Regions from separate parts of the Streptomyces sp. NPDC111606 genome, predicted to be linked through region 2. Evidence: riboswitches for the same ligand, from Rfam matches in the RefSeq annotation. Region 2 holds a riboswitch; the other holds the start of a gene.
The links. A riboswitch is a leader RNA that binds a small molecule or an ion and turns the genes downstream of it on or off. The one in region 2 is predicted to bind glycine.
Positions count from the first base shown of each region.

Region 1 (5,971 bases), on a different contig from region 2:
CCCCGCGGTGGGGCACGGGAAACCACTCCTAGGGTGATTATCACTCGGCGTGCCGAGTGTGGCGATCGTTGACGCACCCCTGGTGACTGCCTACCGTCGAGAAGGCAGGTCAAGGACGGAGGTCGGCGTGAGAAGCAGCGGCGACGGTACGGCTGGGGGTGCCCCCGGACGCAGTCTCGGGGCGAGCGGCCCGTACCCGCTTCACAGCAGCCCGCTTCAGGGCAGCGCGGCCGATCACGCTCCGCAGCGACCGACGGCCGTGCCGAGCAGCGGCGGAGGGGCGGCGTCCATGGCGACCGAGCAGATCGGCTATCGCGGTCCGACGGCCTGTGCGGCCGCGGGCATCACATACCGGCAACTGGACTACTGGGCGCGCACCGGCCTTGTCGAGCCCAGCGTGCGGCCCGCTCATGGGTCGGGGACGCAGCGGCTCTACAGCTTCCGGGATGTCGTCGTCCTGAAGATCGTCAAGCGGTTCCTGGACACCGGTGTGTCTCTGCAGAACATCCGTACCACCGTCCAGCATCTGCGGGAGCGCGGCTTTCGGGATCTCGAGCGCCTGACGCTGATGAGCGACGGCGCGACGGTCTACGAGTGCAGCTCCCCGGACGAGGTGCACGCGCTGCTCCAGGGTGGGCAGGGGGTCTTCGGGATCGCCGTGGGCGTGGTGTGGCGGGACGTCGAGAGTGCCTTGTCGCAGCTGCACGGGGAGCGGATCGACACCGGGGAGACGCTGGTCGGGCACAATCCGGCGGACGAGCTGGCGCGGCGGCGCAACCGGGCGGTCTGAGCAGTCTTCGCCGGCGCACCTGCGCAGTGGTGCGGCGGGCGTGCCGGGTGGGTCGATCGGTCGGCCCGGGGCGCCGTATCAGGCCGTTGCAGCAGGGCATTGTCAGTGGCGTGAGGCAGCATCGGAGATGTGAGGAACGCGCCTACGATCCTGCATCTCGACATGGATGCCTTCTACGCCTCGGTGGAGCAGGCATCCAAGCCGAGCCTGCGCGGGAAAGCCGTGATCGTGGGCGGGCTCGGGCCGCGGGGAGTCGTCGCCACCGCGTCCTATGAGGCTCGGGTGTTCGGGGTGCACTCGGCGATGCCCATGGGGCAGGCGCGTCGGCTGGCGCCCAATGCCGCGTATCTCGTGCCGCGCTTCGGGATCTACCGCGACATCAGCGAGCAGGTGATGGGCCTGCTGCGGGAGCTGTCGCCGCTGGTGGAGCCGCTGAGCCTGGACGAGGCGTTCGTGGACCTGGAGGCCGGTGGAGTCGCCTGGGACGAAGAGTCCGCGCGGCTGGTGGGAGTGAAGCTGCGCGCCGACATACGGGCCGTCACCGGGCTCGCGGGGTCGGTGGGCCTGGCCGCCTCCAAGATGCTGGCGAAGATCGCCTCGGAGGAGGCCAAGCCCGACGGGCTGGTGGTGATCGAGCCGGGGACGGAGCGGGCGTTGCTCGCGCCGATGTCGGTGCGGACCTTGCCGGGGGTGGGGCCGGCGACCGGGGATCATCTGCGGCGGGCCGGGATCCACACGGTCGACGAGATCGCCGAGGCGGGCGAGGACGAGCTCGTGCGGCTGCTGGGCAAGGCCCATGGGCATGCCCTGTACGCCATGGCGCTGGCGCTCGACGAGCGTCCCGTGGTGGCCGAGCGGGAGGCCAAGTCGGTGTCCGTCGAGGACACGTACGACGTGGACATCCATGACCGGGTCCGGGTGGGGCTCGAGGTGCAGCGGCTGGCCGATCGTTGTGTGCGACGGTTGCGGGGGGCCGGGTTGTCCGGGCGGACCATCGTGCTGAAGGTACGGCGGTACGACTTCTCGACGCTGACCCGGTCCGAGACGTTGCGGGGGCCGACGGATGATCCGGGTTTGGTGCGGGAGGCTGCGCTGCGGCTGCTGGATTCCGTGGACACGACGGGTGGGGTGCGGCTGCTGGGAGTCGGGGTCAGCGGGCTGGCCGACTACACGCAGGAGGATCTGTTCGCGCAGGTGGCGGGGGAGCGGGGCGAGCACGGCGAAGAGGGCGACCGCGAGGAGCCAATGGCGGAGCGGGAGGCTGCGCTGCCCGTCGAGCGGCGGTGGGTTGCGGGGCACGATGTGCGGCACGTCGAGTACGGGCCCGGGTGGGTGCAGGGGAGTGGGCTGGGGCGGGTGACGGTGCGGTTCGAGACGCCTGAGTCGTCGGAGCCGGGGCGGGTGCGGACGTTTCGGGTTGACGATCCGGGGCTGGAGGCGGCGGAGCCATTGCCGTTGGTGCGGGGGAGACCTGGGGTGTCTGAGGGAGACGGGGGAGACGCGGGAGGTGGGGGAACTGGGCCTGGTGGGGTTTTAGAGGTGGAGGTCGGTCACCTGGGGCGGGAGAGGGGCGGCGGAGGCATGGGAGAGGCACCGCCTGTGGTGCCTGGGTAGGGCGTGGGCGGGCGGAACCGGACGTGCGGTTGGTTCCGGGCGCCCGGCGTTGCGGTTGCAGTATGGGGTGGGTCGCTCGCCCGCGCTTGCGGGATGCCGCTGCGCCCGCCCGTGCCGCTCCAGCGGTACGACTGCCCGCGGCCAGGTGTGTCGTCGGGTGCCGCGTGGGCGGCGCCGCGGGCGTTGCGGTGCGATGGGGTGCGGCTGGGCAAGGGAACTCGGCCGCGCGGAGGTGACAGGTGGGTCAGCTGCGGGCGGGCCGGAGGTGGGCGTGACTGTGGGGGCTGGGGGATGGGCGGTGGAAGGGGGGCGTCTTCAGGAGTGCGGGTGGGATGTGCGGGGGCCGTTGTCGTCCGGGGTTTCGGTGGTTGCCAGGTTGCCGAAGTCTCGGTCGGGGGGTGGGGGTGGGGCGGTTACGTCGAGGCCGTAGTGGTGGTAGAGCTGGAGTTCCTGTTCAGGGGAGAGGTGGCGGCCCACGCCGAAGTCGGGGGCGTCCTTGATGAGGGCGCGGTCGAAGGGGACGTGGAGGCTGCCCTCGACCAGATCGCTGGGCTCGAGGGGGACGAAGGCGTCCCTGGAGAACAGGCCTGTGCGTATCGCCGCCCATTCCGGCACTCCGGTCGCGTCGTCGAGATAGACCTCGTCGATGGTGCCGATCTTGGTGCCGTTGCGGTCGAAGGCCTTGCGGCCGATCAGATTGCGCGGATCGATGTCGGTCTGCACGGGCCCTCCACTTGGTCGCAACTCATCCGTAAGCACTACGAAAGGGCACATTGGTGAGCCCGGCCACTCGAAGGACCGTGCGTTGACCCCGCTGGTAGTCTGGCTAGCGGCTGCTGACCCCGTGCGGGAGAGTCCTCCGGGAACCATCCGGAGGCGCCGAAGGAGCAAATCCTCCCCGGAATCTCTCAGGCACACGTACCGCACGGACGAGGTCACTCTGGAAAGCAGGGCGGGTGTCGATGGCCTCCGCTCTCACCGACGGTGAAAGCCGGGCACCTTGTGGTGACCCGGTGAAGCTCTCAGGTTGAGATGACAGAGGGGGAGGCCGTCCGGGTACCCGCGCCGTGGTGCCCCTCGAAGGTCGTGTCAGACCAGGAGGCCTCCGCAATGACCGCCCATCGCATTCCGCTCTCAGAGCTCGAGCAGGGTATTCCCTTCGAGCAGCGTCATATCGGTCCTGATCATGAAGCTCGGGCCAAGATGCTCGCCCAGGTCGGGTACGGCTCGCTCGACGAGCTCACCGCCGCCGCGGTGCCGGATGTGATCAAGAACGCCGACTCCCTCGAACTGCCGGGCGCGCGTACCGAGGCCGAGGTGCTCGCCGAGCTGCGGTCGCTCGCCGATCGCAACCAGGTGCTGGACTCGATGATCGGGCTCGGCTACTACGGGACCTTCACGCCGCCGGTCATCCTGCGCAATGTCATGGAGAACCCGGCTTGGTACACGGCCTACACGCCGTATCAGCCCGAGATCTCGCAGGGGCGGCTCGAGGCCCTGCTGAACTTCCAGACCATGGTCGCCGACCTCACCGGGCTGCCGACCTCCGGTGCCTCGCTGCTGGACGAGGGGACCGCGGCGGCCGAGGCCATGGCCCTGTCGCTGCGGATGGGCAAGAACAAGAAGGGGCTGTTCCTGGTCGACGCGGATGTGCTTCCGCAGACCATCGCCGTGATCGAGACCCGTGCCGAGCCCACCGGCGTGGAGATCGTCGTCGCCGACCTCAGCGACGGCATTCCGGCCGAGATCGCCGAGCGTGAGATCAACGGCGTGCTGGTGCAGTACCCGGGTGCCTCCGGCGTCGTACGGGACATCAAGCCCGTCATCGAGCAGGCTCATGAGCTCGGCGCCCTCGTCACCGTCGCCGCCGATCTGCTCGCGCTCACGCTGCTGAAGTCCCCCGGTGAGCTCGGGGCGGACATCGCGGTCGGGACGACGCAGCGGTTCGGTGTGCCGATGGGCTTCGGAGGGCCGCACGCCGGCTACATGGCCGTACACGAGAAGTTCGCGCGCAGCCTGCCCGGGCGGCTCGTGGGCGTGTCCGTGGATGTCGATGGGAACAGGGCGTACCGGCTGGCTCTCCAGACGCGTGAGCAGCACATTCGCCGGGAGAAGGCGACCAGCAACATCTGCACGGCGCAGGTGCTGCTCGCCGTGATGGCCGGGATGTACGCCGTTTACCACGGCCCCGACGGGCTGCGCGGTATCGCCCGGCGCACTCACCGGTACGCCGCCATCCTCGCCGCGGGCCTCACCGCCGGTGGGGTCGAGGTCGTGCACGGTTCCTACTTCGACACGCTGACTGTGCGGGTGCCTGCGAAGGCCGCCGAAGTTGTCGCCGCCGCCCGGCAGAGCGGCGTCAACCTGCGCCTCGTCGACGCCGACCACGTGTCCCTCGCCTGCGACGAGACCACCACGCGGGCCCAACTGGGCGCCGTATGGACGGCGTTCGGGGTCGACGCTGACGTCGAGGCGCTGGACGAGGGGGCCGAGGACGGCCTTCCGGGCGGGTTGCTGCGCAGCGACGAGGTCCTCACGCACCCCGTCTTCCACCAGCACCGTTCCGAGACCGCGATGCTGCGCTACCTGCGCAGGCTCGCCGACCGCGACTACGCGCTCGACCGCGGCATGATCCCGCTGGGCTCCTGCACCATGAAGCTCAACGCGACGACCGAGATGGAGCCGGTCACCTGGCCGGAGTTCGGACAGCTGCACCCCTTCGCGCCCGCCGAGCAGGCGCAGGGCTATCTGACACTCATCCGCGAGCTGGAGGAACGTCTCGCCGAGGTCACCGGCTACGACAAGGTGTCGCTGCAGCCCAACGCCGGGTCGCAGGGCGAGCTGGCCGGGCTGCTTGCCGTGCGCGGGTACCACCGGGCCAACGGGGACGAGCAGCGGACCGTCTGTCTGATTCCGTCGTCCGCTCATGGGACCAACGCCGCCAGCGCCGTCATGGCCGGCATGAAGGTCGTCGTCGTGAAGACCGCCGACGACGGTGAGATCGACGTCGAGGATCTGCGGGCGAAGATCGAGAAGCACCGGGACGAGTTGTCCGTGCTGATGATCACGTACCCGTCGACGCACGGGGTGTTCGAGGAGCACGTCGCCGACATCTGCGCTCAGGTGCACGAGGCCGGCGGGCAGGTGTACGTCGACGGCGCCAACCTCAACGCCCTTGTGGGGCTTGCCAAGCCGGGCCACTTCGGTGGCGACGTCTCGCATCTGAACCTGCACAAGACGTTCTGCATTCCGCACGGCGGTGGCGGTCCGGGCGTCGGGCCGGTCGGTGTCCGTGGGCACCTGGCGCCGTATCTGCCGAACCACCCGCTGCAGCCCGCGGCCGGGCCGGAGACGGGCGTCGGCCCGATCTCGGCCGCGCCCTGGGGTTCCGCCGGGATCCTGCCGATCTCGTGGTCGTACGTACGGCTCATGGGCGGCGAGGGGCTCAAGCGGGCCACGCAGGTGGCGGTGCTGTCCGCCAACTACATCGCCAAGCGTCTGGAGCCGCACTACCCGGTGCTCTACACCGGGCCGGGCGGGCTCGTCGCGCACGAGTGCATCATCGAT
Region 1 is NZ_JBVKBY010000005.1:626,795-632,765, reverse strand. It holds gene ACZ7M7_RS21580 (MerR family transcriptional regulator) at 128-790, shown strand; gene ACZ7M7_RS21575 (DNA polymerase IV) at 920-2,404, shown strand; gene ACZ7M7_RS21570 (PRC-barrel domain-containing protein) at 2,720-3,127, opposite strand; glycine riboswitch at 3,242-3,338, shown strand; gene gcvP (aminomethyl-transferring glycine dehydrogenase) at 3,515-5,971, shown strand, end outside.
Region 1: another riboswitch for glycine. It lies ahead of gcvP (aminomethyl-transferring glycine dehydrogenase); the one in region 2 lies ahead of gcvT (glycine cleavage system aminomethyltransferase GcvT).

Region 2 (5,971 bases):
TCTGGAGTTACTTCTGCCGCTTGTAGAAGGGCAGCGCCACGACCTCGTACGGCTCGTGGCTGCCGCGGATGTCCACGCCGACCCCGGCCGTGCCCGGCGCCGAGTGCGCGGCGTCGACGTACGCCATCGCGATGGGCTTGCCCAGCGTGGGGGAGGGCGCACCGGAGGTGACCTCGCCGATCACCTCGCCGCCGGCGACGACCGGGTACCCGGCGCGCGGGACGCGACGCCCCTCGGCGATCAGGCCGACCAGGACGCGCGGCGGGTTCTGCGAGGCACGGTCGGCGGCCTCGGTGAGCGCCTCGCGCCCGACGAAGTCGCCCTCCTTCTCGAACTTCACCACCCGGCCGAGCCCGGCGTCGAAGGGCGTGAGGGAGGTCGACAGCTCGTGGCCGTACAGCGGCATGCCCGCCTCCAGCCGCAGGGTGTCCCGGCAGGACAGACCGCACGGGATCAGGCCGACGCCCTCGCCCGCCTTGGTCAGCGCCTGCCACACCTCGACGGCGTGCTCCGGCTTCACGAACAGCTCGAAGCCGTCCTCGCCGGTGTAGCCGGTGCGGGCGATGAGGGCGGGGACACCGGCGACGGTGCCGGGCAGACCGGCGTAGTACTTCAGGCCGTCCAGGTCGGCGTCCGTGAGCGACTTGAGGATGCCGGAGGACTCCGGACCCTGCACGGCGAGCAGGGCGTACGCGTCCCGGTCGTCACGGACCTCGGCGTCGAAGCCGGTGACCCGCTCGGTCAGCGCGTCCAGCACGACCTGGGCGTTGGAGGCGTTGGCGACGACCATGTACTCGGTCTCGGCGAGCCGGTAGACGATCAGGTCGTCCAGGATGCCGCCGTCGGCCCGGCAGATCATGGTGTAGCGGGCGCGGCCCACGCCGACGGAGGCGATGTTGCCGACCAGGGCGTGGTTCAGGAAGGCCGCCGCGGCGGGGCCGGTGACGGTGATCTCGCCCATGTGGGAGAGGTCGAAGAGGCCGGCCTTGGTGCGCACGGCGTTGTGCTCGTCGCGCTCGGAGCCGTAGCGCAGGGGCATGTCCCAGCCGGCGAAGTCGGTCATCGTCGCACCGAGCGTGCGATGCAGGGCATCGAGCGCGGTGTGACGGAGTTCTTCTGTACTGCTCATCGGACGGTCTTCTCCCAAGGCATGACGGGCGAGGTCGTTCCTCCCCATCTGTCATCGGAACCTGAGAGGTTCGCCATGACCGGCTGAGGGCCGGGTCACGGCTTGCACCTTGGGTGGAGCCCACGCCTCTTCTCGGCGAAGAGGGGGACTCGCTTTTCAGATGTGCCTCGCCCGCGCGGTAACGGGGCCTGAGAGATTCAAGGGAGGGACTTGCTCCTTCGGCGCCCCAGCGATGAACTGCTGGGAACTCTCCCGCGCGGATTCGAACGGCCGGTATGCAGTTGGCGCGGACATCATTGCACGCCCGGCCCGTCTTCGGCAGGCCACGTCTGTAACGGGGTTGTGGCAGTAAGTGAACGAAAATGCGGGAGATCATCCATTACCTTCTCTTTACGCTCAGTGGGGATGGGGAATCCTGAACCGGAGGAGGACGATGACGGTGAAGCGCACCACGGCGTACGCCACGACGTCGGGCGTCGCGCTGCCCAAGCAGCCCGCGGCCCCGGCCGTCGAGGCCCCGGGCACGCGCGTCGCACCGGTGGTCCGTGACCTCCGCGAGCGCTCCGGCCACAGCCCGCACGCACTGCTCTTCGCCCCCGAGGACCTCGTCGTGATCACGGGGCTGCCCGGCAGCGGCAAGTCCACGCTGATGCGGCGGACGGTGACGGGCGCCCGCATCGACTCCCAGGACACCCGGGACCGCTGGGACGCCCGCATGCCCGGCTTCCTGCCCTACGCCTTCTACCGCCCCCTGGTCCGCCTCGCGCACTACGCCGGCCTGCGCCGCGCCGTGCGCTCCGGCGAGGGCGTCGTCGTGCACGACTGCGGCACGCAGGCCTGGGTGCGCGGCTGGCTGGCCCGCGAGGCCCGCCGCCGCGGCGGCACCCTGCACCTGCTGCTGCTCGACGTCGACCCGGACACGGCCCTGGAGGGCCAGCGCGAGCGCGGCCGGGGCGTCTCGCGGTACGCCTTCCTGCGCCACCGCAGGGCCGCGGCCCACCTGCTGCGCTCCGTGGAGAAGGGCCACCTGCCGCCGGGATGCGGCTCGGCGGTGCTGATCGACCGGGATGCGGCGGGCGTACTGCGCCGGATCGGGTTCACGGGCTGACCGGCCGAGGACCTGTACGAGGCGGTCACCCGCTAGCCTTTTGAGCCACAGCAGCGGTTCACAGCAGGCGGTTGAGAAGTAGATGGACATCCCGGCGGAACTCCCCGCGGACTTCCCGGCAGGGGCACACCTCCACTCCCACGGCGGGTGGCCAGGCAACGAACTGGAGGAGGTGCTCTCGGCCTCCCTCGGCCTCCCCTCGGCCGGCGGCCGGATCATCGAGGTGCTGGGCCGCAGCTTCGTCTGGGTGCCCCTGCCCGGCGGCGGCGGCCGGGACACCGGTCCGCTGGACCTGCCCACGGTGGAGATCGAGGGCCAGGCGTACGTGCCGGTCTTCAGCTCCGAGGAACAGTTCCGCCAGGTGGTCGGCTCCCACATGTCGTTCACCATCGCCCCCGCGGTGGAGTTCGCCCGCGGTCTGCCGCCGCAGGTCGGCATCGCCGTCAATCCCGACGGCGTGGTCGGCGTCCCGCTGCCCCCGGCGGCGGTGGCCGAGCTGTGCCGCGTGGGCCGCACCCCGCTGGACGGCCTCACGTCCGGGGGCCGCGTCAAGCTCTACGAGCCCGACTGGCAGGACGACCCGATCGACTTCCTCGCGGTGGCGGCCGCCGAGTTCGCCGAGACCGGCGTGGTCACGACGGCCCGCCGCTGCCTCGCGTCGATCGAGACGGCCACCCCGGTGATGTTCATCGGTGTGGAACTCTCCCTCTGGGAGGGCGACTTGCGCGCCGCCCCCATGGACGCGCTGGCCCGAGCCCTCGGCCGCACCCCGGTCCCGTGGCCGGTCAACCTGGTCCTGCTGGACGTGGCCGAGGACCCGGTGATCGCCTGGATGCGCCGGCAGGTGCGCCCCTTCTACCAGCGGGGCCATTGAACGTTCCCAGGGCGCAGCGCCCCTGAAAGGGGCGCGGGGAACTGCGCGACCAGCCACCACGCACCCGCACTCGCGCAGGCAGAACAAGGCCCGAGGTACTGGGCGCCTAAGCTGTCACCCAATGCGGGGCAACTCTTAGAAGGGGCGGTACTACAGGTGAGCGCGAGCCTCAGCGGCAGCGTCGAGCACATGCTGCGCCAGGTGACGCCCGGGCGCTACGACGCCTACGAGGCCCTCCTGCGCGCGCTCGCGACCCCGTCCTCCGGCCAGGTCTGGATGCTGCTGTGGCACGGCCAGGGCGGCTCCCCGGACGCCCAGTACGGAAACATGGACGTCGAGGGCTACGGCTACGCCCCGTGCGTCACCTCCGCCCAGGAGCTGTCCGCCAGCGGCTGGAACCGCAGCTACGAAGTCGTCGACGGAGTCGACGTGGCCCGCACCCTCTACCCGGACCACTACGGCCTCTGGCTCAACCCGCACGCCCCCGGCGGCGGCGTCGGCATCCCGTGGCTCGACCTGCGCCGCATCGCCACCGGCCTGGACCGCCAGCCCGCCGGCCCGCTGCGCCTGTCGGAACCCGGCATCGAGATCCCGCAGTTCTACGCCCTCCTCGCGCAGAACGCCCACCGCACCCCGGCGGTCCGCTCGCTGCGCCGCGCCTGGGTGCAGCCGGCGCTCGGTGCGCCGTATCTCGCCATCGGGCTCGACGTGTACGACACCAGCCCGCCCGCGGTCGACTCGGTGCGCTCGATGATGTCGCAGTCGATCGGCGCGGTCCCGGACGGGCTGCCGGTCTCGACCGTGGCGATGTCCGACGAGGACGACCCGGTCGCCATGTGGATGAGAGCGAGCGCCCGCCCGTTCTACGACCGCGAGGCACACGTCGCCGCCCCCGCGCAGGCACCGGCGGCCGGCTACGGCTACCCACCGGCACAGGGCCGTTACTGATCATTGGTCGGCTAACCTGCTGATCGGTCGGCAACCCGACTGTCGTAGGTGCAAAGGGTCTTGGACTGCGGTTTCCCAGGTCGATCTCCGCGCGTAGATGCGATCGGAAGGTCCCGGTCCGCCCTCTTACGCCCCAACTGGCCCCCGTCCGGCGGCCGATACCCACTGTTCGGATAACGGAACCCCTCAGACAGCATCACGGTTGCGCATCCTTTCCCCGCCAGCTCTGGCAACAGATCGCCAAAGCATTGAAGACTCCCGGCAAGACACGGGCCGGTCGGTCCTGTGTACGAGTGGAAGCAACCGCTACAGCGGCAGCCAGGGGGGTCGGCAACCGCCGGCCGAGAGGGGTCAATCTCACTGTGACCGCACCGATCGAGACAACCGGAGCGGAGGCCGGAGCGCAGCCCGAGGCCGTTCTCTCCGGCGTCGAGAAGAGCCAGATCGAGGGGCGTTCCCTCGGACAGATCGCCTGGTCCCGGTTCAAGAAGGACAAGGTGGCTGTGGCCGGCGGGGTCATCGTGATCCTGCTGATCCTGCTCGCGATCCTCTCCCGCCCCATCCAGGCGATGTTCGGCCTGGACCCCAACGCGCTGAACCAGGATCTGATCGACCCCAACACGTCGCTGCCCAAGGGTGACTTCGGCGGTATGAGCTGGGAGCACCCGCTCGGTGTGGAGCCGAAGTTCGGCCGGGACATCGCCACCCGCATCCTGGAAGGCTCCTGGGTCTCGCTGGTCGTCGCCTTCGGCGCCACGATCCTGTCCAACACGATCGGCGCCGTCCTCGGCGTCGTGGCCGGCTACTACGGCGGACGCGTCGACACGATCATCAGCCGTCTGATGGACACCTTCCTGGCGTTCCCTCTGCTGCTGTTCGCGATCGCCATCTCCGCCACCCTGCAGGGCGGTGCCTTCGGCCTGGAAGGCCTGCCGCTGCACATCGGTGTGCTGATCTTCGTCATCGGCTTCTTCAACTGGCCCTATCTGGGCCGCATTGTCCGGGGCCAGACACTGGCCCTGCGCGAGCGGGAGTTCGTCGACGCCTCGCGGGGGATGGGGGCCAAGGGGCCGTACATCCTCTTCCGGGAGCTGCTGCCCAACCTCGTGGGTCCGATCATCGTCTACTCGACGCTGCTCATCCCGACCAACATCCTCTTCGAGGCGTCCCTGAGCTTCCTCGGGGTCGGCATCCAGCCCCCGCAGGCTTCGTGGGGCGGCATGATCAACCAGGCGGTCGACTACTACCAGGTCGACCCGCAGTTCATGATCGTGCCCGGTCTCGCCATCTTCGTGACCGTCCTGGCATTCAACCTGCTCGGCGACGGTCTCCGTGACGCTCTCGACCCGCGCAGCCGCTGATCTGCGGCCGCAGCGAGAGTCCCAAAATTCCTACAATGGAGGGGAAGCAGACCATCATGCGAAGGTCAGCGCTGGCCGCGGTAGCGGCCATCGGCAGTGCGAGCTTGCTGCTTTCGGCTTGCAGCAAGGCCGATGACAACTCGGACAACAACGGAAACAAGTCGGCTGGGGCCAACGCAGCGACCAAGGGTGTCGTCAACGCCTCCACCCAGAAGGGTGGGACGGTCACGTACGAGTACTCGGACGTCCCGGACTCCTTCGACCCCGGCAACACGTACTACGCGTACATGTACAACCTCAGCCGGCTGTACGCCCGCCCGCTGATGACCTTCGCGCCCGGTCCGGGTGAGGAGGGCAACAAGCTGGTCCCGGACCTCGCCGAGAGCGCGGGCGTGCCGAGCGACGGCGGCAAGACGTGGACGTACAAGCTGCGTTCGGGCCTGAAGTACCAGGACGGCACGCCGATCACCTCGAAGGACGTCAAGTACGCCGTCGCGCGCTCCAACTTCGCGCGTGACGTGCTCTCCCTCGGCCCGAACTACTTCCAGCAG
Region 2 is NZ_JBVKBY010000011.1:351,404-357,374, reverse strand. It holds gene gcvT (glycine cleavage system aminomethyltransferase GcvT) at 8-1,129, opposite strand; glycine riboswitch at 1,168-1,295, opposite strand; glycine riboswitch at 1,296-1,394, opposite strand; gene ACZ7M7_RS34550 (AAA family ATPase) at 1,563-2,237, shown strand; gene ACZ7M7_RS34545 (enhanced serine sensitivity protein SseB) at 2,320-3,111, shown strand; gene ACZ7M7_RS34540 (enhanced serine sensitivity protein SseB C-terminal domain-containing protein) at 3,301-4,059, shown strand; gene ACZ7M7_RS34535 (ABC transporter permease) at 4,422-5,420, shown strand; gene ACZ7M7_RS34530 (ABC transporter substrate-binding protein) at 5,477-5,971, shown strand, end outside.